DNA from 4 places in the Bacillus silvicola genome. Region 3 is predicted to be linked to each of the others. Evidence: riboswitches for the same ligand, from Rfam matches in the RefSeq annotation. Region 3 holds a riboswitch; each other region holds the start of a gene.
The links. Region 3 has a riboswitch for S-adenosylmethionine ahead of ACP6L7_RS27390 (ABC transporter permease). Riboswitches for the same ligand answer to the same signal wherever they lie in the genome.
Positions count from the first base shown of each region.

Region 1: linked by a shared signal. The riboswitch ahead of ACP6L7_RS08925 (ECF-type riboflavin transporter substrate-binding protein) and the one ahead of ACP6L7_RS27390 (ABC transporter permease) in region 3 are both predicted to bind S-adenosylmethionine.
Region 2: linked by a shared signal. The riboswitch ahead of ACP6L7_RS18145 (bifunctional homocysteine S-methyltransferase/methylenetetrahydrofolate reductase) and the one ahead of ACP6L7_RS27390 (ABC transporter permease) in region 3 are both predicted to bind S-adenosylmethionine.
Region 4: linked by a shared signal. The riboswitch ahead of ACP6L7_RS24135 (sugar ABC transporter substrate-binding protein) and the one ahead of ACP6L7_RS27390 (ABC transporter permease) in region 3 are both predicted to bind S-adenosylmethionine.

Region 1 is NZ_JBNGVC010000002.1:355,487-363,013, forward strand. It holds gene ACP6L7_RS08915 (macrolide family glycosyltransferase) at 1-230, shown strand, start outside; gene ACP6L7_RS08920 (aspartate/glutamate racemase family protein) at 280-963, opposite strand; SAM riboswitch class I at 1,115-1,230, shown strand; gene ACP6L7_RS08925 (ECF-type riboflavin transporter substrate-binding protein) at 1,370-1,918, shown strand; gene ACP6L7_RS08930 (ABC transporter ATP-binding protein) at 1,929-3,629, shown strand; gene ACP6L7_RS08935 (energy-coupling factor transporter transmembrane component T family protein) at 3,622-4,422, shown strand; gene ACP6L7_RS08940 (YjcZ family sporulation protein) at 4,558-4,656, shown strand; gene ACP6L7_RS08945 (sensor histidine kinase) at 4,760-6,079, opposite strand; gene ACP6L7_RS08950 (protein kinase family protein) at 6,127-7,008, opposite strand; gene ACP6L7_RS08955 (GrpB family protein) at 7,136-7,527, shown strand, end outside.
Region 2 is NZ_JBNGVC010000012.1:1,190,962-1,198,488, reverse strand. It holds gene ACP6L7_RS18170 (class I SAM-dependent methyltransferase) at 1-605, shown strand, start outside; gene ACP6L7_RS18165 (ArsR/SmtB family transcription factor) at 750-1,040, opposite strand; gene ACP6L7_RS18160 (cysteine hydrolase family protein) at 1,469-1,981, opposite strand; gene metC (cystathionine beta-lyase) at 2,152-3,315, opposite strand; gene metI (cystathionine gamma-synthase/O-acetylhomoserine thiolyase) at 3,312-4,424, opposite strand; SAM riboswitch class I at 4,519-4,629, opposite strand; SAM riboswitch class I at 4,832-4,941, shown strand; gene ACP6L7_RS18145 (bifunctional homocysteine S-methyltransferase/methylenetetrahydrofolate reductase) at 5,012-6,844, shown strand; gene metH (methionine synthase) at 6,844-7,527, shown strand, end outside.
Region 3 is NZ_JBNGVC010000013.1:1,028,050-1,035,576, forward strand. It holds gene ACP6L7_RS27380 (ABC transporter ATP-binding protein) at 1-230, opposite strand, end outside; gene ACP6L7_RS27385 (ABC transporter permease) at 187-1,191, opposite strand; gene ACP6L7_RS27390 (ABC transporter permease) at 1,208-2,125, opposite strand; SAM riboswitch class I at 2,262-2,367, opposite strand; gene ACP6L7_RS27395 (DUF3951 domain-containing protein) at 2,539-2,754, shown strand; gene ACP6L7_RS27400 (hypothetical protein) at 2,773-3,276, opposite strand; gene ACP6L7_RS27405 (multidrug effflux MFS transporter) at 3,509-4,768, opposite strand; gene ACP6L7_RS27410 (DUF3981 domain-containing protein) at 4,886-6,604, opposite strand; gene ACP6L7_RS27415 (MFS transporter) at 6,695-7,228, opposite strand; gene ACP6L7_RS27420 (FAD-binding oxidoreductase) at 7,225-7,527, opposite strand, start outside.
Region 4 is NZ_JBNGVC010000013.1:379,228-386,754, reverse strand. It holds gene ACP6L7_RS24140 (sugar ABC transporter ATP-binding protein) at 1-1,053, opposite strand, end outside; gene ACP6L7_RS24135 (sugar ABC transporter substrate-binding protein) at 1,050-2,162, opposite strand; SAM riboswitch class I at 2,251-2,356, opposite strand; gene ACP6L7_RS24130 (NCS2 family permease) at 2,446-3,747, opposite strand; gene ACP6L7_RS24125 (SDR family oxidoreductase) at 3,971-4,837, shown strand; gene ACP6L7_RS24120 (L,D-transpeptidase) at 5,059-5,820, shown strand; gene ACP6L7_RS24115 (hypothetical protein) at 6,007-6,258, shown strand; gene ACP6L7_RS24110 (DUF1540 domain-containing protein) at 6,291-6,506, opposite strand; gene ACP6L7_RS24105 (thioredoxin family protein) at 6,579-7,031, opposite strand; gene ACP6L7_RS24100 (disulfide formation protein C) at 7,044-7,463, opposite strand.

The sequences.
Region 1 (7,527 bases), on a different contig from region 3:
TACCACATGATAAAGATCAACCTATGATAGCGCAAAGATTAACTGAGCTTGAGGCAGCACATAGATTATTGAAAGAGCATGTTAATGTGCAAACTTTAAAAGAGGCGGTAACAGATGTTCTTTCAAATAAAAAGTATAAACATGGCATTCGAAAACTGAATGAAAGTTTTTTAGAGTGTGGCGGTTCCAAAAGAGCCATTGCAGTTATTGATGCTCTTTTAAATAAATAGTTCGGACAATATAAAAGCATAGAGGATCTACCTTTATGCTTTTATATTATTATCCAGCAAATTGTACAGCAGTATTTGCATGTAAAAAAGCAGTATCAAAAACAGGAACAGTAAGGTCATTTTGGGAAATAAGCAATGGTATTTCAGTACAGCCTAGTAATATACCTTCCGCACCGTTTTGAATTAATGAATTGGTAATTTGTATTAGTTTCTCTCTTGAAGTTCCTGAAATAATGCCTCTACTTAATTCGTTTAATATGACGTGATGGATAAAAGTTCTTTCTTCGTCATTTGGGATAATTGTCTCAATGTTATATTTTGCTAGTCTTGATGTATAGAAATCTTGTTCCATCGTTTGTTTTGTTCCTAATAGTCCGATACGTTTTATATTCTGTTCTACCATTTCTTTAGCACTTACATCACCGATATGAAGAAGTGGGATTGATATTGCTTGTTCTACTTCCTCAGCAAATAAATGGACCGTATTTGAACACATTAGTAAACATTCCGCCCCGGACTTTTCAACCTTTTTAGCAACTGTGACTAATTTGTTTTTCACTTCTTCATATTGATGGTTTTGTAATAAAGTAGTTACTTCTCCAAAATCCATACTATATAAAACTAGCTTCGCATTTTGATCGTATTGAGAGAGTGTTAGAGTATTAATATGTTTATAGTATAGTGATGTAGATTCCCAGCTTAACCCACCAATTAAACCAATTACTTTCATCATACATTCCCCCCTGTAACAATTTTGAATTTATTATTTCATAATTCCGATAAGAATACAATGATTTGAATGCACTATTTAATAAAAAATAAAAATAATTAGAAAAGTGTTGAAATTTATCTTTCTTAGTGCCATAATACGAATTACAAATTAATACTTATCCAGAGAGGTAGAGGGAACGGCCCTATGAAGCCTCAGCAACCCCTATGTAATTACATAGGAAGGTGCTAATTCCGCAGAGGACATTATGTGTCTTTTGAAAGATAAGGGGATTCTTGTACGTGAAAGAAAATGACCTCTTATTTAAGAGGTCATTTTTTGTTGTATAGAAAGGAAGTGTCGATGCATAATTTATTTTCAAAAGAAATATAGAGTATTAAAAGTTGAATAATACGAGAGGGGAATTGTAATGAACAAATTAACGACAAAGCTAGTAGTAGCTATTGGAATTGGAGCAGCTTTATACGGGGTATTAGGGCTTTGGGGATTTTCTATCGCACCGAATACATTTATTAAACCCGCATTGGCTATTTTAACAGTTTTTGGAGCGTTATTTGGCCCGGTAGCAGGACTTTTAATAGGACTCATCGGTCATACCGTTACAGATACGATCGCTGGTTGGGGTATTTGGTGGGGATGGGTTATTAGTTCAGGTATTATTGGTTTTGCAATGGGACTCATACAAAAAAGAGTTGGTTTTAGTGTAAAACATGGAACGTATAATAACCGTGATATTTCTTATTTTGCAATTGCAGGGTTAATTGGTATTGTCATTGCTATTATATTTGCTGGAGCATTCGATATTATTGGGATGGGAGAACCGTTTGACAAAATAGTTATACAAGTACTAGGCGCAACAATTGCAGACGTTATCGTATTTTTAGTTCTTGGCTTACCAATCACGATCGGATTAGCGAAATCAAATAAGAAACATACACATTTAAAAATTGAAAAGTAGGGATGAATACATGCAACCAATTATTTCTTTTGAACAATTTACCTTTCAATATAGGCATGCCATGCAGCCTACTTTAAAAAATATTACATTTCAAATATATCCTGGGGAAAAGGTACTTATCGCTGGACGAAGTGGTTCAGGTAAGTCAACATTAGCGCATTGTATAAATGGGCTAATCCCATTTTCTTACGAAGGGATAAGTACCGGTAACATTTTAATAGCTGGAAAGGACCCGAGAAAAGGTAGTGTTTTTGAACAGAGTAAACACGTAGGGACAATATTACAAGATCAAGATTCACAATTTATAGGTCTTACTGTCGAAGAGGATGTAGCATTTGCATTAGAAAACGATTGTGTAAATCAAATAGAAATGAGAAAGATTGTTACGGATTCTTTAAACAAGGTAAGCATGCAGGACTTTCATACACAAAGTCCACATGAATTATCAGGAGGCCAAAAACAGACAGTCTCTCTTGCAGGTCTGCTAACGACAAATACAGATATATTATTATTTGATGAACCGTTAGCTAATTTGGATCCTGCATGTAGTTTGAATACAATAGAACTTATTAAAAATATACATGAGAAATATAATAAAACAATTGTAATTATTGAACATCGAATAGAAGAAATTTTAAACCTTGATTTAGATAAAATTATTTTAATAGACGAGGGAGAAGTTATTGCCATTGGTTCACCGGATAGTATTTTAAATTCTAATATATTACCAAATATCGGACTAAGAGAACCTATTTATATAGAGGCGCTAAAGAAATTAAATTTTGACAGTAATAATGTTAGGGTATTTCCAATTGAAAATCTTCGTAATGCAGGCGTTCATAGCCTATTAAAAAACTGGATGCAGAAGCAAGTTTCATCAAAAAATAAATATATTAAAAAAGCTTTATGCAAGATAGAAAATTTATCATTTACGTACAATAACAAACATACAGCCTTAGAAGATATCAACCTTTCAATAGGAGAGGGAGAAATAGTAGCGTTATTGGGTCATAATGGAGCAGGGAAATCGACATTAGCTCATACTCTTATAGGAATAAATAAAACAAAGAATGGGAGAATAACATTCGATGGAGAAAATATTAATTCTTGGTCTATTCGTAAACGCGGGGAAGTTATTTCTTACGTTATGCAAAATCCAAATCAAATGATTACACAGCCTACTGTTTTAGAAGAGGTTTCATATTCATTAAAATTAAAAAAGGTTTCTAAAGATGAGATTGAGACAAGAGTCGAAAAAGCTTTAAGAATTTGTGGATTATATCCATTTCGTAACTGGCCAATTCAGGCATTAAGCTATGGACAAAAAAAGAGGCTTACTATTGCATCTGTACTTATAACAAACCCAAAAATTATTGTATTAGATGAACCGACAGCTGGACAAGATTATTACCATTACAAACAGTTTATGTCGTTTATTAGAAAATTGGCTGGAAGGGGCATATCCTTTATTATTATCACACACGATATGAATCTTGCTTTAGAATATGCAGATCGAGCGGTAGTTCTGCATGAAGGGAAAATTATTGCGGACAATACTGTATCTGCTGTTTTAGGGGATCAAGAAATGTTACAAAGAGCTAATCTACGGGAGATTTCATTAATAAAACTAGCTAAATTAAGCGGAATTCCAACTCCAGAAACATTTGTGAAACTCTATATTGAGGCTAATAGGAGGGAGGAATATGCATAATACGTATTTTTATCGTATGGATGGTGCAATTAAATTATCTATATTTATATTTTGTATGACACTTACTTTTTTATTTTTTGATTTTCGTATATTGCTAATTTTATTTATTGTTGGATGTATCGGCCTCTTAATTGCAAAAATTCAATTGCGTAAAATAATAGTTATTTTCAGCGTTATATTTACATTTAGTTTATTAAATTCCGTTATGATTCTTTTTATTACGCCCACCCATGGATCGGAATTAACGGGATCGTATACCTCTTTTTTTTATATAGGTTATGCAACAATTACATATGAAACTTTATTTTATGCAGCTACACTTTCATTGAAATATTTTACGTTATTACCATTTACACTTCTCTTTATTTATACAACTCATCCAAGTGAATTTGTGAGCAGCTTAAATAAATTTGCTGTTCCTTATAAAATTACATATGCAATAAATATTGCACTGCGTTATATACCAAGCATTCAATCTGAATATATAATCATTAGACACGCACAGGAAGCAAGAGGCGTACCTTTTGAAAAAGGAGAAGCGAGCTTGTGGATTCGTATGAAAAACCGTGTTTTAATTTTTTGGCCACTTATTATTCATTCATTAGAAAGGATTGATACTGTTTCAAATGCAATGGATTTAAGAGGTTTTGGAAAAAAGGATAAACGAACGTGGTACTATGCAAAGAACGCACAAAAGGAGGATTACATCACACTTTTTGTTGGTATTATCATTTTGGTTATTGCAATTTACTTAAAGCTGAATGTATTCCAAAGTTTCTGGTACCCATTTTAAAGCACTCTCAATAAAGTGCTTTTACTAATTTTTATGAAGACATGCTCAAAAATGGGAGATACACATACTGTATAATACGAACCAGTTAAAAAAATCAACTACCTATTAGTTTTCAAACCAAAAGGAGGAAAAAACATGAGTTTCGGTGGTTCTTGTGGTTTTGGTGGAGGTTTCGCTTTATTAGTTGTGTTATTTATTTTATTAATAATTGTTGGATGCAGCTGTTGGGGCTGAGGATACTAATTTCTAATTAGTCTCTACAAAATGTAAACTTAAAAAACATAGTAGGTACTTTTTGTATCGTAATAAATGAAAAAGGAGCTTAATAGCTCCTTTTTCATTTATTATACGAAATCTCCTCATTACTACATTTAGGTAATGTGATTGTTAAAGTAGTTCCTTTATTTATAACACTTCGGATTTTCAATGTGCCTCGCATCGTTTCGATAATTTTTACAGCAACCATTGTTCCTAAACCAGTACCTTTCGTTTTTGTACTAAAATATGGTTCGCCAAATCGGTTAATTTGCTCTTGCGACATTCCAATTCCACTATCTTGAATCCGTATTATGACCTTATTATTATTAACAGTTGCAGATATAATTAGATTACCGCCACTTGGCATTGCTTCTATACTGTTTTTTATTAAATTTAAAAAACATTGATGGAAGTGCTGTGTATTACCAATAATTATTCCCTCAGAGAACTCTTGTGTAATATTAATATTATTCATATTACATAAAGGCAATATCATTTTAATAACTCGATGTAACTCGTGCTCAACTGAAATACGATCTAGTTTTTCTGAAGCAGGTTTGGCAAAAGTTAAGTAATCATCAATAATTGCCTGTGCACGATTTAACTCTTCAAGTATATGTTCAATATATTCATCTCTGGATTGTTGAGTTATATTGGGTGTTTTTAAAAGTTGTGTAAATCCTTTTACAACCGTCAAAGGGTTCCGTACTTCATGTGAAATACTTGCAGCGAGTTGACTGACAATCTCCATTTTTTCAACTTTTATTAATTTTGATCGCATGCATATTGCATCTTTTAAAACTTCATTAAAATAGACCATAAATAATATTAAAATAGTTGGTAATAGAATGAAATAAATAATGTACAAATTATTCACTTCAAAATCCGATAGAGTTAAAACAATTACTGTTGTAAACAATGCAAGGAAAAAAGTTAAAAATATGGATGAAGCTACTTTCATTTTTCTATTGTATGTATTAAATTTTGATGATGCGAATACTGTAATTATTAACATCATTCCATACACAATGATTGTTAACAGGCTAAAACCATAAAACATAAAACGTGTTATTAATAAAATCATGAGTAATGCAATACCGACAGGAAATCCACCATAAAGTGTACCAATTAAAAAGGGGATTTGTCTTAAATCGTGAATACAATTTTCATCCATATAGATGGGGTACCGCATACATAAAATTAGTGGGATGCTCGTACAAAGAATGATAAGCAATTTCTTATATTTCTTCCTAAAGTATCCACTATCATAAATAAAATAAAAAACAAATATACTACTTAAAATATATAGAAGATTATTTAAAACATTTTGATTAATGTAAACAAAGTTCATAATACATGCCCCGTTATCCTGAATTTCAATCCCATATGTATTATACATTATAAAAGTACAAGTTTTATATACTCATTTTATAATGTATGTAGTTTTTAAAACTTTTCAGCGTTATAGACTTTTAACCATACATTATTAAACTCTTCCATTGACGCATAGCGCTCACTACGATTTTCATTTACAGCACGGTATGCTACTTCATATAGGCCTTCACTAGCTTCCCATTTCATAAAGGAACGATCTTGCCCGCCACCTAATAGTGCGAAAGCCATAGCCCCCATATTAAATACATTAGTTTTCCCGTCTATTATAGCATTAAGTTGAAACTCTTCAGGTGACATAAAACGCGAGGACCCCCACAGTCGCCCCATCTTATTTACATACGGTTTGTTACTGTATAAATCAATATCACAAATTTTTGTTTCATTCGTTTTAAAGTTGTACAAAATACTACCGTCATAAAAATCAATAGCTACATAGTTTTTGTGTTCTACGTAAGTGTGGAAAGAAAAAATAGAATTCAATGATACGATGCGTTCCTTAATAGATAAATGCTTAAATTTATAAAATGGTGAGCTAGGATTAATATATTTCGCTGGAGGTGGGAAACTCCAGTGCGGGTGAAGACATTCACCATCAAACCAATCAAAAATTAAAACATATCCTTGTTGTACAGGGTAGTGTTCAATTAAATTTATAAGAGAATTGTGTTTTAATTCATGGTATATAGTAACTGAATTTTTCAACCTAATAATAGCTGCATCTGAAGTTCCTTCATATGCAACAGTTGATGCTCCTGCATATTTAATAAATTTCTTTTCCCCATTCTTTTCAACACCGAAACTTATATACCCTGAATCTTGCTGATCAAAAACGGTAAATACTGTTCCTAATTTCATAAGCCAATCAAAATTATGATGTTCTTTTAATTGGAATGTTACATTATTTAACTGAATTTCAACTGGAATATCTTTCATTATTCACCTCGTATTTACTATAATTAAGTTGTATATTGCATTATTCGACACATTTTTGCGGAATCCCTATGTTAATAACGTGAAATTTTATAAATATAATGATAAATACTATTAGGAGGAGAATAAAATGGAACAACAAATTTTAATTAAACCATATCAAAACGAATGGCATGAAGAATATGTAACAGAAAAAGAGAAATTCATTTCTTTGTTGCGGGAAGAAATTATTGCTATTGAGCATATAGGAAGTACAGCAGTAGAAGAATTAGGAGCTAAACCTCTTATTGATATGATGATTGGCGTAACTAATTTACAAATTACTGAAAATTGGACTGAAAACCTTGCAGAAATTGGATATGAATATGTCCCAAAAGAAACACCGAATTGGCGTTTTTTTAGAAAAGGGAAATGGAGAGCTGGTACTCACCATTTACATGTTTATATTTATAATAGTGAAGAATGGAGGAACAACCTATTATTTCGAGATTTTCTCATAAAACATGAATGGGCACGAAAAGA
Region 2 (7,527 bases), on a different contig from region 3:
ATGGAATTTTGTATGAAGTACGTATCACGTATACAGAGGAAGGGGACCTTGCAGAAGTATTTAGGCCAGTAGAGAAAAAAATTGGTCGATACTTATTGAAATATAATATTCATATTGCAGAGGGGCAGCGATTTGAGGTACCTATTGCAATGGAAGAGTATATAGAAGAAATTGCGGAATGGTTCCAGCGAGGTATATGTATTACAGTTGATTATGGTTATACAAGAGAAGAATGGATGCATCCTGCACATCATGAAGGAAGTTTAAGAGGATATTATAAGCATAAGCTAATTCGTAACCCTCTTGCATATCCAGGAGAAATGGATTTAACTACCCATGTTCATTGGGATGAGTTGAAGGTGATTTTCGAGCTACAAGGGATTCATACGATATGGCATAGGAAGCAATCAGAGTTTTTGTTAGCGGCAGGGATATTAGAACATCTTACGAGTCATCAAGATACAAATCCTTTTTCTGAAACTCAAAAACGAAATCGAGCAGTTCGTTCTATGATTTTGAACGGAGGCTTAGGAAGTGCCTTTGATATTGTTATGCACACGAAAGATATGAAGAATTTACAGTTGAATCGATATTTAACAATATGAAAAAACAAGACACAGTATATTTCTGTGTCTTGTTTTTTAATACGACTTATGTAGTATTATATATTTCCTCTCATGATATATATTTATATTAAAGATATGAGATGAAATATATAGAATACGTCCTTTTTCTCTGTCTATTAGTCCCTAACCTAATAATACACGAACGAGTTGAATAATTGTTTCGTTTTCTACTTTGTAGTAAATTTCTAATCCTTTTCTTTCACTAGAAACGATTTTAGCACTTTTTAACTTTGCTAAATGCTGTGAAATTGTAGATTGTGGCATGTTTAAGCCAGTGTACATTGTAGAAACATTGCTTGGGCCACGTTCAATTAATCCTTTTACAATACATAAGCGAACAGGATGAGCAAGCACTTTCAATAATTCTGCATTGCTTTCATATAGTTCTATTTCTTTTTGAAAGGTTTCTAACATGTTCTTTTCCACCTCCGTGTGAGCTGTTATACCATACTATACATACCAAAAAATTAAAGAAAAGAAAACAGTTGTTGCAGAAAAAAAGTCCTAAAGTAAAGAAATTGTAAGAAAAGAGACCCTGATGTAAATAAAATAGATAAATTTGTACGGTTTTGTAAAATGACACTTTTGGGTGAAAATTTTGATGCGTTTTAAAAATTGAAAGATATAGATATATTTGTAACACAATTTTATCATGATTTTCTTATTCTTTCAAATGAATATACGAAATTTTTAAAATAATATGACAAAGGAATTATAATGATATATATAGAATATAAAACAGGTTAAAAGAAGCTGATTATAATCAGCTTCCTTATGGTGATGATTAAATATTTGAGTGTAGCTGATAAATCTTAGAATGATCAAGTTATGAGTCATTTATTCTAGAGCTCATCTTTTATCAACGTTAAAAATCTGTGATTCCATATATTCTCATAAAAATCAATTGTCTCTTTTGCGGACATAAATGGATTGTTTAACGTAGAGGTTGTTTTCTGTACCATGAAATTTTCGTATCTCAGTCCGTGGGCAAATTTAATTGTAGCATCCATACAGTACTCTGTTTGGGCACCACAAAATTCAATACGATGTACAGATAATTGATCTAAAATCTCTTTTAAGTTTGTTTTATAAAATGAATTGGCATGTGTTTTACTTACAAAAAAATCTTGTTCTTGAACATCTAGATCGGTATGAATAGCCCAAAGTTCTTTTTCGGGTACTAAATCATCATCGCAATGTTGGACAAAAAGGATTGGTTTATTTGATTTTCTATATGAAGAAATTCTTTTATTTACTTTTGTAAGTAAATTTTGTAAATCAAATAAATGTTCTCCGCTATAACATACCCCATTTTGTAAATCGATAACGATTAAAATATCTGCACAAGTATCCATTATTTTTACCCCTTTTTATTTCTTAATATATCAATAAATCCATTACTTGGAAATAGATGATATACTTTTATTTTTTAATGAACTATACAAAAAGAAAAAACATTAAAATGAATATGCTAGACAGCATAAAAAGAAGATATGATAACTTAATTTCATATCTTCTTTTTTCTCTATGCATTTACAGGTTCTTCTACGTAAGAAAGAGCATTTTCAAAATCGGATATTAGATCGTTAACATTTTCAAGACCGACAGATAAGCGAAGCAATGAATTAGAAATGCCTCTTTCGTCACGTGCCTCCTGTGATAAAGCTGCATGTGACATTTTTGCGGGATAGGAAAGAATAGATTCAACAGCCCCTAGACTAACCGCAAAAACGGGTAGTTTAACTTTCGATAAAAATTGGCGGAGTGCATCTTCTGATTGTAAAGTGAAAGATAGGACAGCCCCAGCTGATGTTGCTTGAGATTGTTGAATATCATAGCCAAGATGTGATTGTAATCCAGGATAATAGACATTTTGGACTTTAGAGTGCTCTTGTAAATAATGTGCAATTTTATTGGCACCTGCAGCTGAGTGCTCAAGACGTACATGCAATGTTTTTAGGCCGCGAAGTACGAGAGAACAATCTTGAGGACCTAAAATAGCGCCAAATGCATTTTGTAAAAATCCAAGTTTTTGAGCGAGTTCAGCATCTTTTACGACTGCTAATCCGGCAGTAACATCACTATGACCAGCAATAAATTTTGTGGCGCTATGAAGAACGACATCGGCGCCAAGATCAAGCGGCTTCTGGAATAGTGGTGTCAAAAATGTATTATCAACAAATGTAAGAGCACCAATAGATTTTGCGAGTTTAGAAACCTCGCGAATATCTGTTACTTTTAAAAGTGGGTTAGATGGTGTTTCTACATAAAAGAGCTTCGTATTCGATTTGATATTTTGTTTTATTGCTTCTAAATTGGTCATATCAACAAATGTATGTGAAACACCGTAACGAGAGAGAACTTCAGTTATAATCCGGTAAGTACCTCCGTATACGTCTTCTGAAATGAGTACGTGATCGCCTTGTGAAAGCAGTAGAAAAGCAGTAGAAATCGCTGCAATGCCTGATGCAAAGGCGAACCCCTTTGTTCCGTCTTCTAATAAAGCAATGATATCTTCCAGAGCTTCACGAGTTGGATTTCCAGATCGGCTATAGTCGTATTTGCCAAAAGTATCTACATCAAACTGGTGAAATGTTGATGTGTTATAAATGGGAACGTTAACAGCTCCTGTTTGAGTATCATGTTTATACTGGTTGTGTAGTAAGAGTGTATCGATAGAATAACTCATATTCTTACACCTTCTTTTACAAGTTTAATGGCTTGCTTTAAGTCTTGAATTAAATCGTTACTATTTTCAATGCCGACGGAGAACCGAAGAAGGCGATTACATACACCGTTTGCCGTTCTGATTTCTTCAGGAATATCAGCATGCGTTTGCGTTGCTGGATAAGTCATTAAACTCTCTACACCACCAAGACTTTCAGCAAATGTGATTAAGGATAAAGATTGTAAGAATGGATTAATCCATGTTTCATCTTGAAGGCGAAACGAAATCATACCGCCTCTTCCTGGATAAAATACATCTGTCACACCGTCTTCATCATTTAAATAAGCAACAATGGCTTTCGCATTTTCTTCATGTTGTCTCATGCGAAGCGCTAAAGTTTTCATACCACGAATTAATAGCCATGAGTCAAATGGGCTTAAGACAGCACCGGAGGCATTATGATAATGAGCAATTTCTTCACAAAGTTCTTTTCCTTTTGCCACGACAAGTCCGCTTAGTACATCGTTATGCCCGCCTAAATACTTCGTTGCACTGTGAAGTACGATATCGGCACCTTCTGTTAATGGTTGCTGTATATAAGGAGTGTAGAATGTGTTATCTACAATAAGAAGTAGTCCGTGTCTTTTCGTTACACTTGCGACAGTGGCAATATCAGTAACTTGCATTAATGGATTAGTCGGCGTTTCTATGAAAATAGCCTTCGTTTCAGTTGTGATAGCTTTCTCAATTTGTTTAATAGATTGTGTATTTACGTATCTACATCGAACATTCCATTTTTTTTCATGCTCAGAAAATAATCGATAAGTGCCCCCGTATAAATCTTCAGACACAATAAGTTCGTCTCCGGAACGAAATAGTGAAAGGACGAGGAGAACAGCGGCCATTCCTGAGCTACAGGCATAACCTTGTTCGCCATATTCTAAGTCTGCGATTGCCTGTTCTAAAAGACCACGAGTTGGATTTCCAGTTCGTGAATAGTCAAAGCCGGTAGATTTACCAAGTCCTTCGTGACGATAAGCGGTTGAGAAATAAACGGGTGGATTAACAGTTCCTGTTGTGGTTTCGCTACGATTTCCGATTTGTGCTAGTTTTGTTTCGATAGTTGACATGTGAAAATTCCTCCTTTTTAAATTGAACGAGTAGTTGAATATAAAATAAAAAAAGCCTTCTAAGAAGAAGGCTTTCGGATTGAATAGAGTCTTCTTCTCATCTGTCAAATCTTTAACAGTTTGCTGGAATTAGCACCTTATTAACAAATTGTTAATGGTTGCTGAGGCGTCATAGGGCCAGTCCCTCTACCTCTCTAGATAAGAATGTTCGTATGAAATTTTTATTATGTTTTTAACTTTACAACAAAAGTTAATTGAATTGCAACTTTATTTTAAATAATTTTTATTTTCCCGCAAGTGTCATTGACTTTTATATTTGTGCATGCTAAATTTATAAAAAATTAACAAACATTATTAAAAGGGGAACGCATTTCCTTTTAGCTACATAAATAAAATAATAAAGACAACTCTTATTGAGAGCGGTGGAGGGAAAGGCCCTGTGAAACCCGGCAACCTTCAAACGAAATGTTTGAAACGGTGCTAATACCTGCAAAACGAATGTTTTGCATAATAAGAGGAGGAATAATTATGTCCCCCTCTTCAAAGTGAAGAGGGGGTTTTTATATTGATAGAAATGAGGGAGATTCGTGAAATTACTAGATTTATTATCAAAAGGAATTGTAATAGGTGATGGTGCAGTTGGAACATTATTACATTCGCATGGTTTACAAAGTAGTTTTGAAGAATTGAATTTGTCTGATCCGGACTTAATTATATCGATTCATAAACAATATGTAGCTGCTGGAGCGGATGTTATCCAAACGAATACGTATGGGGCAAATGAAGCGAAATTACGTATGTATGGCTTAGAGAATCAAGTTGTTCAAATTAATAAAGCAGCAGTGAAGATTGCGAAAGCATCTGTTACAGAAAGAAATGCAATTTTAGGAACAATTGGTGGTATGAAACATATCGGAGCTGTTACAACAACTGATATGGAAAGGGAGTTTATGTTACTTGAGCAGGCAGGTGCTTTATTAGAAGAACAGGTTGATGGATTGCTATTAGAGACTTTCTATGATGAATTTGAATTACTTCATGCTGTTAAGGTGTTACGAAAACAAACGAATATTCCAATTGTAGCCCAATTAGCGTTACATGAGGCAGGTACGACTCAAAATGGAAATGATGTAAATGAAATATTAAAACAGCTTTTAGATTACGGTGCGAATGTTGTTGGATTGAACTGCCAACTAGGACCACTTCATATGACGGAAGCTTTTAAAATGATATCGATTCCTCAAAATGGCTACTTGTCAGCATATCCAAATGCAGGTCTCCCGAATTATGTGGAGGGACGTTACGTATATGAGGGAAGTCCGGCTTATTTCGAAGCGATGACACCGAAATTTATTGAGCAAGGTATTCGGTTATTGGGTGGTTGTTGTGGTACTACTCCAGAACATATTGAAAGTATGAAGCGTGCTACTCTAAATGTTACGCCTGTAATAGAAAAGGACACGATTCAAAGACCAAAAGTAGTTCATACACACGAGAAACGTTCGAAATCTCACGTCACTCTAGCAGAGAAAGCAAAGAAACAAACGACAGTTGTAGTGGAACTAGACCCACCGAAAACATTAGACACGCAGCGTTTTTTTGAAGGGGCAAGAGCATTGAAAAGAGCTGGGGCAGACGCTATTACTCTAGCAGATAATTCACTAGCATCGCCTCGCGTTTCTAATATGGCAATGGGTGCATTATTAACGAAGCATGATATTCCAGTATTGACTCATTTAACGTGTAGAGACCATAACGTCATTGGGCTACAATCTCATTTATTAGGTTTATCGGCGTTAGGGATGGAGGAAGTGCTAGCTTTAACTGGTGATCCAGCGCGTGTTGGCGATTTCCCAGGTGCAACTTCTGTATATGATTTGTCCTCTATTGAGTTAATTAAAATGATTAAAGAAATGAACGACGGGCGTTCCATTTTAGGGAAATCAATTGGCCCAGCAACAAGATTTTCTGTCGGCGGTGCGTTTAATCCGCATGTAAGACATTTAAAAGCAGCGGTTAAGCGAATGGAACGGAAAATAGATGCCGGAGCGGAATATTTCTTAACTCAGCCAATTTACGATATAGCGTTAATTGAGGAAGTGTATGAAGCGACAAAGCATTTGGAACAACCTATCTTTATTGGAATTATGCCTTTAGTAAGTAAGCGGAATGCAGATTTTCTTCATTTTGAGGTGCCAGGTATTACTCTTCCTGAAGAAATACGAGAGAGAATGGATGGGCACGAAACGAAAGAGTCGGCTATTGAGGAAGGGATTCGTATTTCACAAGAGTTAATCGATACGGCAATGAAATACTTTAACGGTGTTTATCTTATTACACCATTTTTAAAATATGAAATTACAGAACATCTCGTGAAATATGTAAGAGAAAAGCAAGAAGTGAAAGAGGGTATTAATTGATGAAGTGTATAGAAGAAAGATTACAAAATAGCATTCTAATATTAGATGGTGCAATGGGGACGATGATACAGCAAGAGGACTTAACTGCGGAAGATTTCGGAGGAGAAGAGTACGAAGGGTGTAATGAATATTTAGTAGAAACAAGACCAGATGTTATTTTAAAGATTCATAAAGCTTATATTGAAGCTGGAGCTGACATCATTGAAACAAATACATTTGGTGCGACGAATATCGTATTAAGTGATTATGAGTTGTCTCATTTAGATGAAGAACTAAATGAAAAGGCAGCACTATTGGCGAAGCAAGCTGTTAAAGAAAGCGGGAAGGAAGTATATGTTGCAGGTGCGATGGGGCCGACAACGAAAGCGATTAGTGTTACAGGAGGAGTTACATTTGAGGAACTGATTGAAGCCTATACAAGGCAGGCGAGAGGGTTATTGAGGGGCGGAATTGATGTATTACTTGTGGAGACGAGTCAAGATATGCGTAATGTGAAAGCTGCTTATATTGGAATTCAAGCAGCTTTTGATGAACTAAATAAAACGGTTCCTATTATGATTTCTGGAACGATTGAACCGATGGGAACGACTTTAGCGGGTCAAACGATAGAAGCCTTTTATTTATCGATAGAGCATATGAAGCCGTTATCGGTTGGATTAAACTGTGCGACTGGTCCGGAATTT
Region 3 (7,527 bases):
GTTAATTCCTTTGATTGGAAAGATACATTTCCATCATCAATATGAATTGATTCTTGATTTAACCCGATAATTGATTGTGCTGTAACACTTTTTCCTGAGCCACTTTCTCCTACAAGTGCAACTATTTCACCTTCGTTAATAGAAAAGGAAACATGCTTCACAATTGCTTGCCTACTATTCTCTTTTTCAACGGCCAACGTTACGTTTTCTAAAGATAAGATTTGCGCCATGTTTTTTCTCCTTTCGATTACGTTTTACGATTTTCGGATCAATCGCATCTTGTAAACCATCACCAATTGCATTAAATGCGAACATGATGAGTGCAATCATGATTGCCGGGAAGAATAGTTGCCACCATTCTCCGCTTAGTAACGTCCCAAGTGCATCGTTGGTCATCGTGCCCCAGCTTGCCGCTGGTGATTGTACTCCAAGTCCGATAAAGCTTAAAAATGATTCTGAGAAAATAGCTGCTGGAATGGTAAATGATAAATTTACGATAATAATCCCTGTTAAGTTTGGAATTAAATGCCCATATATAATTTTCATATGAGGTGTACCTAATCGCTCTGCTGCGATAACAAATTCTCTTTGTTTTAAAGACAAGACTTGCGCTCTAATGAGACGTGCCATGCCAATCCATCCCGTTAACGCAAGGGCAATTATAATTGTAAAAAGTCCTGGTTTCATAACGATTAATAGTAAAATAACAATTAATAAGTATGGGATACCGTATAACACTTCAATTCCTCTTATAATCCACTCATCAATTAACGTTCCAAGACGATTACGCCCTCTCACATATCCACTAAACCCTCCGATAAGTACACCGAGCCCTATATCAAGAGCTGCTGCTACCAATCCAACTGTTAGTGAAATTTTCCCACCAGCCCAAGTACGCGCCCAAATATCTCTCCCTAAATCGTCCGTTCCGAACCAATGCTCGCTACTAGGCGGTAAATTAGTTGCTTCTTTTACTTGTTCACTTGCAGTAAATGACGTTAAACTTTCGCCAATAAGCGAGAAAATAATAATTAGTAATAACGTCACAGCCCCTAAAACTGCTATAGGATTTGATATAAACTTGCGAAACACTTCCTTTTTTCGGCTAATTGTTTGCTGATCTTTATTTATCGTTAATTCTTTTTTCTCTTCATTCGTTAATAACTGGTCATTAATTTCATAAGCCCCCATTTAAATATTCCCCTCCTTACGTAATAGAACGAATACGTGGATCAACAATACGATGAATGATATCTGTAATAAAGATACACATAATTAATAGCGCACTATAGAAGATGGTTGTTCCCATAATTACCGGATAATCTCGGTTAAAAATACTATCTACAAAATATTTTCCTAGACCAGGAATTGAAAAGATTTTTTCAATCACGAAAGTTCCTGTTAAAAGTCCAGCCATTAATGGGCCAACAAATGTAAGTACCGGAACAATTGCATTTCTAAGAGCATGTCTTATAATGATTTTCTTAATTGGTATACCTTTCGCTCTCGCTAGCTTAATATAATCACTCTGCAACACTTCAATCATATTAGAGCGAACAAATCTTGTAATAACCGCGATTGGCCCGAGCGCTAATGCGAAGGAAGGTAATACAGTATGCTCGAAGGTTCCCCAGGACGCCACTGGTAGTAATTCAAATTGGATGGCGAATACTTGTATAAATAGTGGCGCTAAAATAAAACTAGGAATAGAAATACCGAGAATCGCAAGCAAGCTCACACTATAATCAATCACTTTCCCATGATATAGCGCGGCAAATGTGCCTGCGGCAATCCCGACTAACAATGAAATAACAAGTGCTTGTAGACCAATAATTGCTGATGGACCAAATCCTGTCGTTATAATCTCTGATACGCCTTGCCCCGTCGATTGAACGGATTCACCAAAGTCAAAATGAACTACACCGTCTAAATAAGCAACATATTGATTCCATAACGGTTCATCAAGATGATACTTCGCCCTCATATTTTGTATCACTTCTTCAGGAAAGATTTTCGCATCTGATGAAAATGGATCTCCCGGAATAATATGCATAATTAAAAATGTCACTGTCGTAATAACCCATAATGTGAAAACCATAACTGATAGTTTTTTAACAACATACACTCTGATAACCCCCTAAACTCATAAATTTACTTTGTTTTATTGACGTATCTTTCCCATTACTCCCTTTTCTCTTCTTAAAATACAAAAAGCCTTGATCTTAAAAAATAAGATCAAGGCTTAATAAACAAAGGCCCATCACTTATCTTTCAAGACTTGCTTGCTGGAATTAGCACGGTGTTCATCTTACAGAACCCGCTGCTGAGGTGTCATAGGGCCAGTCCCTCTACCTCTCTGGATAAGTAAATTGCTATATTATTATTTGGTTCAAATTGTATATTTCGAATTATAATTCTGAAAAAAAGAAAAGTCAATCAAATTGGATATATTTAGAAAAATCAGTTTTTAATGGCGTTATTTCTTAAAATCACTATTTTAACTTATAATAAAATTAATTACTTTAAAGGAGTTATACGATGGATCCCTTACTTCTAGCCAGCATAGGATTGCCATTAACAATCGTCATACTCGTCATCATCGGCTTCTACAAACTCTTCATTAAGAAAAAACGTATCACTTCTTTTTATACTCCATTCGATAATATTACTGGACAAACAATTTCAGAATTTCACGAAGAACAGAAAGTATTAGTATCCGAGGATGAAGATGGAGATGGTAAGAAGAAAAAATAACCTTGCGCATGCGCAAGGTTATTTTTGGGCCTCTGTTTGAAAACGTTTATAGTATGTCGATGCTGTTGCAAAATTAATTTCTATATCACGAATCAACGAGGAGTCTTCTTCTTCTGCTAACTTCTGCAATTTTTTCATTGATTGTTCTGATTCATTTAAGAAACCAACATATAATTCATGTTCCTGTTCTTTCGACTTCGGAACACGAATTTCTTTACGCATATGATCAATATCTTCTAACATGCCCGTTGTTACCTGTTTCACGTCTTCCTTATATTTAGCATTAGTTATTTCCTTACCGCCCTTTTCTTTTGCCACTTCAAATAACTGTAACGCTTTATTAATTTCTTTGTTCATTTTTGCATCATACTTTTCATGTACCTCTTGATACACTTTCATATCTTCTGTCTGTTCAGTAGATTGCTCCACCTTTTCTTTCGGTTCTTTCGCTTCTTTATTCCCATTACATCCTGCTAGAAGGAGCATACCTCCCATTACAGCAATACCCAAAACCTTCTTCATCTTTAATTCTCCTTTTATCTACAGCTACTTCTAATTATAGTTTCTTTTATCTCCACTTGTTTTATTATACCGAGAACATCCTAAATTTTGTACTTAAGATGATTCCTTAATATATATACCCACATTTTTGTCACAGTATCGTCACTTTATGCAAGTAACTTTTGCATGGGTTATTTCAAAGAAATGAAAAAAAGAGCTGATTCAAAGAAATGTTTGAATCAGCTCTTTTTTGTTAAGCCTCTAAATTTTGTTTTTGTTGCAGTTCAAACTGCTTTTCACTTCTTTTTGCCATGAATAAATAACATAACACAGCACCAATTTCACAAAGAGCTATAACAACACCCATAGGAAGTGCGGTATTGCTTCCACCAATACCTACTAGCGGCGCTACAAGTGCTCCTGAGATGAACTGTAATAATCCTAGTAAAGCTGATGCTGTTCCTGCAGCCTGTTTTTGATTTCTCATCGCTAATGAGAAGCCAGTTGTTGATACAACCCCAACACTTGATACAACAAGGAATAGCGAGCATAAAACACCGATTAACCCTATTCCTAATACAATTGTAAGTAGTAACGATAGGCCGCCAACAGCCGCAATAATAATACCGGAAACAAATAAAGTCTTCTCATTAACTTTCCCCGCTAATCGGCCAGTAACTTGGCTAGCAATAATAATACCGATACCGTTAATTGCAAAGAACAAACTAAACTGTTGTGGTGATGCCCCGTATATATTTTGCAACACGAACGGTGAACCAGAAATATAAGCAAACATTGCAGCTGTTACTAATCCTTGCGACAATGCATACCCCATAAATAAACGATCTTTCAGAAGCTTTCCGTATGTTGCAAGCGTTCCTGATAATCCACCCGTCTCTCTTTCTTCAGGGGGCAATGTTTCACGTAATACGAAAGTAGCTGATATTAGCATGAATACACTAATTGCTCCAAGAACGATAAAAACGCCGCGCCATGATGTGAACTGTAATAATTGTCCCCCGATAATCGGTGCCAAAATAGGCGCTGCTCCGTTTACTAACATAAGCAGTGAGAAAAACTTTGTCATTTCAGAACCAGAATACATATCACGTACCATTGCACGTGATATAACGATACCAGCAGATCCTGAAGCACCTTGTAAGAAACGTAAAAGCACTAAACTCCAAATCGATGGTGCAACAGCACAAAGTAAAGAAGAAGCAACATAAATAATAAGAGCGATAATAAGAGGTTTGCGTCTTCCGTAAATATCACTAATTGAACCAACAAATAATTGTCCCACTGAAAGCCCAAGTAAACAAGCTGTCAATGTAAGCTGTGCGAGGGATGCTCCAGTTTGTAAATCATCCGTTAATTTTGGTAAAGAAGGCAAATACATATCAATCGATAATGGCCCAATTGCCGTAAGTGTCCCTAATACAAGAATCATCCATAACCTGTTTGTCTTTACAGGTTTATATACTTCGTGATTAACTCCATTCACTTTTTCTATTCACCCTTTCATATAAATATCGAATCGTAACAATTATAGTTACAACATAAATATACGTCAAGTATACCGTATTTTCCTGTTTAATAATGTAAAAAAAGCGATAGAATCTCTATCGCTTTACTTTTTCAAATTACTATTTGTAAATTTAGATACAGATGCCATCATTTCTCCTGTGTCTAAATATGTGATTTGAATTGGATCTCCTACTTCTGTAAACATTGCATATGGGAATTTCTTCGCCGGTACCATAAATACTTTTTGCTCGTTTTCTAATAGTACGTACACAATCGTATTTTCACCTGATTTTTCTTTATACACACGTTGTACAGTACCTTCTTTTTGCGCTTCTTTCCCATTTGAAGTCGGTCTAAATGAATCACCACTTCCGCTTAGCGCATTTTTATAGTTCTCAAGTGCTTCTTTTTGCGTCGAACCTGACGCAAACACTTTTGCATTAGAAGCATATATAACAGTATGAGCACGTACTAATCCGCCGTCATCAATAACTGGTACAATCCAAGAAGGTTTACCGTATACGTTATAAATAACTGGCATTGTTCCATGCCATTTCTCTCTCTTAAAGGAATTATCTACTACTTCTGTAGCAGCCGAACCGTCCATAATTCCCTTCACTTCTTTTCCGTTATAGTAATACAACTTTCCTGTACGTGCATCAACTAATGAGTAACCGAGAGCAGAATCTACTCCTTCTTTCGGAGAGGTAAAGTCTGTAAAGTAATACAGTTTACCATCCTTTCCGAAGATTGGCGTAACGCCTTCCTTCGTCCCCCACTCAGTCGGAATCTTCATGTCAGTTTGTGAGAATTTCGTATTCCAAAATCCGTGAATATATTTTCCGAAGTACGTATTTAACGTAGATGCTGTTTCATGATTTAATACACCATCAACGAATTTAGGGGCATTCCCTTTATCATATCGTTTCACATCACCTGATTGTGCATCAACAACGACAACGCCTTCTACTTCAAACCCGGATCTTCCTGAAATAAACTCACCGTATGTCATTGTATAATACGGTTTTCCTTTGTCATCAACTTCAAATTTTGGTTTCCCTTTAAAAATTAAATTTGGCTCCGCTTTTCGAACGACACGTTCTAATTTATTACCGAAAAACATGCTTGGTACATACTTCATTTTATATCCAAGATGTAATTTCGCTTCCGCATCAGGATTTGTACCTGACATTGTTACGTAACCTGGAATTGTTTCCGCTTTACGTGCTTTAAAAAATCCCGAAACTTCTATCGGTGCTACATACAAGGCTTCACCATTTACCATTTGTGGCGTTAATTCCCCTAGCTCAAAATAAGCTACTTTTGGAATATCACCAAATACCTTTTTCATTTTATTTTCCGCTGTTTTAGGCGGAACTGTAAACGGTTGGTCATTTTCAGTAAATGGCTCTGAAATATCTTTCTCTACCTTCACGACCGAATCATATTTCTTTTGCGAGATTACTATATCGTGCAAATAACCAAAATAGCCGTAACTTGCGAGTAAAACAAACATTAGAAGTCCTTTTAACATACCTTCTAATTTCCCTACCTGCTCTTGTGAAAATAAAACAAGCCCAATTAAAATCGCTACTGCAACAGAATAATGAGTAAGAATAGAATCTGCTCGATCATCAATTAGCCAGAAATATTCATAGATTGCAATACCTATCCAAAATAAAACAGGAATAACTAAAATAGATGATTTCTTACCCTTTACAACTTTCTCATTTCCTCCTTTATCCACCGCGCGAATTTTATTACCGCTTCTAGTCCATGGAATCAAAAACAAAGTGAGAATAGCTAAAACTATAAATTTCATCAAAGGCAATGTCCCCTTTTCTTTTGTCTTCCCTTTCAGTATAACAAATAAAGGTTAATCAGGTAAAAATGGGAATAGAAATACTTTTAATTACTTATCACTGCGACTTAGTACAAATCCACTCACTACATATAAAACTGAAGCAATATAAAAGATAGTCCCTATCGTAAAGAAATCCACTAAGTAACCAGTTGCAATTATAGCTACCCCGCCACCAATCGATGTCCATACATGGTATTTCCCAATTTCGTAACCAGCTTCCTTATGCGCTACCTTTCGTGCTAATGATGTCTTCTCCGTATTGCGCTGCACAGCACCTAAAATACCCATTAAAATTTGGAGAATGTATACGTGCCAAACCTCTGTTGCAATAGGAAAACAAAGCATTAATATAGCCATGGACCAAGCGTATATAATTAATAACTTTCTATCACCTACTCTATCAGAGATTCTTCCAACTAACGGATATACTAGAGCTGAAGTTAAGGCAAATAAACCGTACGCCCAGCCAAATTGCGAGAAGCTATTCCCAACATTTCGAAGCAATAGAATGTAAAAAGGAAATACCATACTTCCCGCCATCATGATTATGCTTTGTGACGCTACAAATCTTCTATATGTCATTTGCTATACTCCTTATAAAATAAATTCACAAATCGTTCCTCTGGGTCTACTTCCTTCTTCTTCTGAAGGAATTCTTCTATACGAGGATATGCTTCCTTTAGTTGCTCCTTTTCCGGATAAGAATAATACGGTAAATAATAACTTCCATTATGCTTTAAAGTAACATCAATCATCTTCTGAATGACCACTTTTGTTTTCTTTATTTCATCCTCAGAACGCCCTTGATTAATTAAAAATACAAGCGCAAACATATCATCTTTCGCATAAGATAGCACCGCATTCTCATTCTTTTCTACATA
Region 4 (7,527 bases), 650 kb from region 3:
GTGACTTATAATATCTTCCGAAAGAAATACACCTTGTTTTCTTCTTTCTTCTGGTACAAGTGCGATTTTCGCTTTAATCGCATCTCGCGGTGTTTTAATTGTTATGTTGTGACCATCTATTTTTGCGCGATAAGTATGACGAGCACCAAATAAAGTTTCAGCAAGTGTTGTTTTTCCACTTCCAATTAATCCGTATATCACAACAGTTTCTCCTTTTCGTATTGTAAGAGAAAGGGGAGAATGATCTTCGTGTAATTGAAGCTCTTGTACTTTAAATATTTCCTCGCTCCCGATTTTTGGTGCTGTATTAATAGGAAGTGTAAGTTGTTTTCCAGTCATTGCTTCAACAATTTGTTGATCTGTAATCGTTGTAATGGCTTGAGAAAGGGCAACTTTACCGTTATGTAGTACAGTTACATCATCCGCGAAATTTCGAATCTCTGATAAACGATGAGAAACTAGGAGGATGCCAATTCCTTTTGATGTCAAATCTTTTAATAGTTTCCCAAAGGTTTCAACTTCCTTTGGTCCAAGAGAAGAAGTAGGTTCATCTAATAAAAGATAAGTTGTATTGTTAGATAAAGCTCTTGCGATAAGAAGTAATTGTTTTTCATGTAATGAGCAGTTTGAAACATCTTCTGAAACATTTAAATCTACTTGTACAATTTGCAAATGTTGTTTAGCGAGTGCAACTAATTTGGACTTTGAAAATAGTACTTTATTTTGCATTGCTAAATGATCAATTAGTACATTTTCTAATACAGATAATCCCGGAATAAGTCCATGATCTACTTCTTGTGTTACGAAAGAAATACCGTGCTTTTTTGCATCACGTGGTGAAGTGAAGGAAACAGACTGATTATCAATTTTTATATCGCCAGCAACTGGTTGGATTTCACCAGTTGCTATTTTTAGTAAAGTACTTTTTCCCGCACCATTCATTCCTAGTAAAGCGTGTACTTTTCCTTTTTGAATATGAATAGAAACATCTTCTAAAACAGGTGTAGCTACATGATAAGAATGTGTAATGTTTTGAAGAGAGAATGTCATCATTTTTTCTCCTTCTCTAATTTTTTCATCCAAGGAGAATATGCATCTTTTGAGTCTCCCCAACCGTTTATATGTTTTGATAATTGATCCATTGTTATATTTTCTTTTGGTAAACTACTTTTCTTTACTAAATAAGGTTCTAGTGAATAAATATCTGGCGTTTGTTCACCAGCAATTTTTTTGTATAAAAATCGTACTTGAACTTTACCTACTTCAGCTGGATCAGTTGCAGCTGTAGCAGTCCAAGGTGAGCTTTCTTTTTGCATGAGTTGTAAATCTTCATTACTTAAGTCAATGCCATATACTTTTATATCTGTACGACCAGCTTGTTCAAGTGCTTTAACAGCTCCTTTAGCGAACTCATCCCATGAAGCGAAAATAGCTTGTAAATCTCCTTTTTTCGGATATTTCTTTAATAAAGCTTCTACTTGTGTTTGTGTATCAAGCGGTGTGTTATTACTAGCAGTACCGAATCGTGCAACTTCTTTTATATTTGGATAACGTTTATAAAAAGCATCAATGATAACGTTGCGACGTTCCATTGGAGCAAATCCGCCAACCCATACGACTGCGATATTTCCTTGTCCATTCAAATCTTCCGCTAACGTTTTTAATGATTTCCATGCAAGACTATAGTCATCTTGATCAATAATTGTCACACCTGGCAAGCGTAGATCGTTATCAAACGCAACTACGGGAATATTCGCCTGTAACGCTTTTTCTACTCCAGGTTTTAGTGCTTCAGAGCGGCCGTGATCAATTAAAATACCATCCACTTTTGAATTAATAGCAGTATCTAAATTTGCAGCCATTTTTGCTAAATCGTTATCAGAATTGTAGACTTGTACACTACCGCCAAATAGCTCGACTTGTTTTTTGACGCCCTCAATATATTGAGAGGAAAAAGTTCCGATGGACATTTGCATAATTAATGCGATTTTTAATGGCTTCTTCATTTGGCTTGGAACTTCTGTTTGTAAGTGATTTTCTACCGTTGTAGGCGCCTTTTTCACAGTTTGTTGCTTTTGTGATGAAATCGCATCTTGTTCATTTGTACAAGCGGTTAATGTAAGTAAGAGAAAAATAAGTACGATGGAACATAATTTTTTCATAAAAAAATCCCTCCTAAACTAAGAAGAGAGAGGAGGGAGTGAAAATAAAAAACGCCTTTTCATATAGAAAAGACGTCTTATCATATTACTCTTATCTTTCAACACAATGTGTTGTAAGAATTAGCACCGTGCCCATAAATGGGTCGGTTGCCGGGCTTCGTAGGGCTCATCCCTCCACCTGCTCTTGATAAGACATCGAATATTTAACTATTTTGAATTATTTCACAAATGAATGGTGTTGTCAAACAGTATTTATAAAAAAAATCCCTCAGGAAGAGGGATTTTAATGTGGTAAGAAAACTAATTGGTAAGCGAACAAGATTCCGAATAAATACACAAGTGGGTGAACAGCGCGGAATTGTCCTTTTGCCATTTTCATAAGTGGGTATGAAATAAATCCAAGTGCAATACCTGTTGAAATACTTGATGTAAGTGGCATGCTTAAGATTACTAAAAATGCTGGGAATGCTTCATCGAACGTATCCCAATCGATGTGACGAACTGAACCCATCATAAGACTACCAACGATAATTAATGATGGTGCTGTAATAGCTGAAACGCCAGAAACAGCGCTCACTAACGGTCCGAAGAATGCTGCTAATGCAAATAGAACAGCTACTGTAACAGTTGTTAAACCAGTACGACCACCAGCTGCAACACCAGCAGATGATTCAATGTAAGCTGTTGATGGTGTTGTTCCGAACATAGCTCCAATTGTTGCTGAGAATGAGTCAGATAGAAGAGCTCGTCCTGCTTTTGGAAGCTTTCCATCTTTCATGAATCCACCTTGTTGTGCTACACCAAGTAATGTTCCAGTTGTATCAAATAGTGTAACAAGGAAGAATGAGAACACAACGCCGTATAATCCGTAGTTAATTACATCAGATACAGCAGTAATTGGATTTGAAACGATAATTCCTTCTGGTAATCCAGGCATTGATGTAACGCCGTTTGAGAACGTTAATTGCCCTGTGAAGTAAGCGATAATACCAGTTAATAACATTCCGATAAATAGTGCCCCGTTTATATTTAAAGACATAAGGATAATTGTAATTCCAAGGCCAGCTAATGCTAGTAGAACTGGAGCAGAGTGAAGATCACCAAGCCCAACTAAGTTTGCATCATTTTTTGTAACAATTCCTGTTAAGCGCAAACCGATAAAAGCAATAAAAAGACCGATACCAGCAGTAAGTGCATGTTTTAAGTTTTCGGGAATTACTTCCATTAATTTCGTACGGAAAGATGTGAATGATAACAAGATTAAAATCATACCTGCTACGAATACAGCAGAGAATGCAATTGCGAAAGTCATGCCTTCATGAGCTTTTACAACAGAGTAAGAGAAGTAAGCATTTAATCCCATACCTGGTGCAATTGCGATTGGTAAGTTTGTAAAGATTGCCATAAATAATGTTCCGACAACAGCGGCGATAATAGTAGCTGTAAATGCTTGTTCAAATGGAACGCCTGCATCCCCAAGGATGACAGGGTTTACGACAATGATATATGCCATTGTTAAAAAGGTAATAATACCTGCCATAATTTCAGTTTTAATAGAAGTTTTATGTTTTGAAAGGTTAAACATATAAACATCCTTTCTTTTTACGAATAATTTTCACAACAGTTATATATAATATTCGTTTTTTGACTTTTTTGCAATAGTTTTGCATAAAAACTTTAGAACAATCCATATTTTATGTCTTGAATTTGAATATTAACCGTAAAAACGAGTGGGAATTGCGGTTGTTCATGTGTAAGTAGTTTTTAATATTGTGCACATTATAAGGAGAAAGGAGTTGAAGGAAGTTATGCCACAGCAAAAAAACTTTTTAACAATGCCAGCGCAACATCAACATAAACAGCCTGGTATTGAATCATTAATGAATCCTCTTCCAAAGTTTGAAGATCCAAATTATAAAGGAAGTGAAAAGTTAAAAGGAAAGAATGTATTAATTACAGGGGGAGATAGTGGGATTGGGAGAGCTGTGTCCATCGCTTTTGCAAAAGAAGGAGCAAATATTGCGATTGCTTATTTAGACGAGGATGAAGATGCAAATGAGACGAAAAAACTTGTTGAAAAAGAAGGCGTGAATTGTGTATTACTGCCGGGGGATTTGAGTAGTGAACAACATTGTAAAGATATTGTGGAAGAGACCGTCCGGCAGCTGGGGAGTTTAAATGTGCTTGTGAATAACGTTGCACAGCAATATCCGCAGCAAGGACTAGAGTATATTACAGCGGAACAGTTAGAAACGACATTCCGTATTAATATTTTTTCTTATTTTCATGTTGCAAAAGCAGCGCTATCCCATTTAAAGCAAGGGGATGTAATTATAAACACAGCATCTATCGTTGCATATGAAGGAAATGAAACGTTGATTGATTATTCTGCAACGAAAGGAGCAATTGTCGCATTTACAAGATCGCTATCTCAATCATTAGTACAAAAAGGGATTCGTGTAAATGGTGTTGCACCAGGTCCAATTTGGACACCGCTTATTCCATCAAGTTTTGATGAGAAAAAAGTATCACAGTTCGGGAGCAATGTTCCTATGAAAAGACCTGGTCAGCCGTATGAATTAGCGCCTGCGTATGTATATTTGGCGTCTAATGATTCGGCATATGTAACAGGGCAGATGCTACATGTAAATGGGGGCGTTATTGTAAATGGATAGTTTTCATTTATAAGAGCAAAGTAAAGCTAATTGCATTTATCCCGCTATTTACGGGCAGTAAGACTCCATCTCAAAATTTGGCTGGAGCAAAGAAGTTAGATGGGAGCCCTGCTGCCCGTAAACGCCCGATTGGTGCGGGCTAATACTCAGTGGGGGATGGACAAAACCTCCACTGAGTAAAGTTTCACTTTATTATTATGTTAGTGCTAGGGAGGATTTAGATGAAGAAAGTATGGTTAATCATAATCCTATTTTTCTGCCTACCAGCTAGTGTTTTTGCTAATACAGATCATTTAATATTAGTTAACCTTAAAACGAATCAGCTGTCTTTTTTTGAAGAGGGAAACTATACGAGAACATTTCCGATAACGACAGGAAGAGATAGCACCCCAACGCCTGAAGGGAATTTTTGTATTATAACTAAGTATAAAAATAAAGAATACCATCGAAAAAAAATACCTGGGGGTGCGCCGAATAATCCTCTCGGTACGAGGTGGTTAGGTCTGGATAAAAAGGAATATGCGATTCATGGAACAGATCGGGAATGGACGATTGGGAGCAGGGAGTCGAATGGTTGTATTCGCATGCATGATCGGGACATACAATGGTTATATGAACGGGTACAATTACAGACGAAAGTAATTATTTCTCGTTTTTATACGAGTCCCGAATATGAGGCGTATAAGCTTGGTTATCGTGTTGTGAGTTGGAATGGTCGTAAAGTAGAAGAAGGACAAATTGGAATACTTACGCTAGTAGACCGTGTAAATATATATTGGCAAGAACCAAATGGACAATTGACGAAAGTAAAAACGGTATTGCCAAATGAAAAATACGCAGTGTACTCCAAACGAAAAGATGGAATATATTATATAGGAAGCAATTTGTATATTGTTGATGAAACGGGAGAAAAAATTCGTTATGAGCAATTACCTTATTCGACCTTAAGTAATATATATAAAAGAAAATATGATGTTCCGTAATAGCTACCGTGTATAGGCGGTAGCTTATTTGTGATGAAGTGAAACTTAATGGGGGAATTGCTCTTCTTTGCTGATTATAAACTTATACTAATTGGGATTCATGTAAATAGCGGGATAAAAAATTGAAACAGCAACTATTATGTTTTGCTGAATATAATACAGTACAGATTGGGGGGCGGTCACATTATGAAAAGTGAATTTGCATTTAAGATTTTCTTAATCACGACTTGTTTATTTATCGTGTATTTATATGCGTTACTCGTCTTCTCATTTTATGTTCCATATATTGATTTAATATTGTTCGTCGGATTTATTTGGGCGTTTGTTAAAGCGAGGGAAGGGGAGAAGAGTGTATATCGACGCATCACTTTATGCGGGACGGTCCTTCTCGTTATTTTATACTTTTTTATGATGCATGATTTTTGGAGAGGAATGTAAAAAAGCATACGACTAATCGTATGCTTTTACGTTTAATATTTTGGTTTAAATGTATGGCAACAAGTTTCTACACTCGTTGTTACAGAACTTTCAAGCGTCTCGTTTGTTAAAGTAGCGCTTGTATACGAATCATTTGTATTCTGACCAGCCTCTTGTGCATCCGGTTGAACAACGATTGCACTTGCTTGACAAAAGTTACCTTGTCCCCAAAATGAGCAATTGGAAACAGAGCATTTTACTTCAGGCATAAAACCCCCTCCTTATACATTAGTGTGGGATTTTACGTCCATTTCATGTATAGAAGGAGTTTCCTTTTCTCGTTATTTTTTCGTTTGCTCAAGCCATTCTTTTAATTTGTCTTCCGGTTGTTCACCACTAATACGGCTTACTTCTTTGCCATCTTTAAAGTGAATGATTGTTGGAGTTCCTTTAATTTTATATTCATCCCAAGGAGCATCTATTTTTTCAATGTCCATAACTTTCATATCAACGTTCAAGTCTTTAGCCATTGGTACTACGATAGGAGATAGCTTTTGACAATGAACGCAAGATGTTTGATAAAAGTATACTGTTTCTTCTTTTTTCTCTTTTAAATTCTTTTGGAGATCTGAAAGAGAGATTTTATTTGTATAGTAGTCAGGGCCATTTGTCTTACTATCAGTAGCATTATCAATTTTTTGGCTAGTAGCGTTTTTTTCTTCCATTTGTGTTACAGCGAATATTGCTGCGAACAAGGCGATAATAATACCGCCAAATATAAGCATTTTTTTCATTCTTTCATCTCCTTATTTGTTTTTGATGACAATAAAGCTACAAACAGCGATTGTGATAAAGCCGATAAGTGCCAAAAACGGGATTGTCACAAAACCGAACCAGTTTATGTATTCTCCCGTACATGGCACACGGCCGCAAGCTGCCCCAGCAGCTGAAAATGCTGCTACTTTTTGAATTGCATAATGATATAAAGAAATACAAGCACCAATACTTGCAATTGGTAAAGAATAACTTGCGATGCGATAATCTTTCTTTGCTACAGCGATACCAAGCCATAAAACGAATGGATACATAAAAATACGTTGATACCAACAAAGGACACAAGGCTCAAATTTCATGATTTCGGAAAAGTATAGACTTCCTAGTGTAGCGATAAAAGAAGCCCCCCACGCGGTAAGTAAAGCATATTCTTGCTTTTTTTCTTGTCCCATATTTTATACCTCTCTTATAATAGTTACATACTAAATTATAGTATGAAGTGGCACAGAAAAGAAA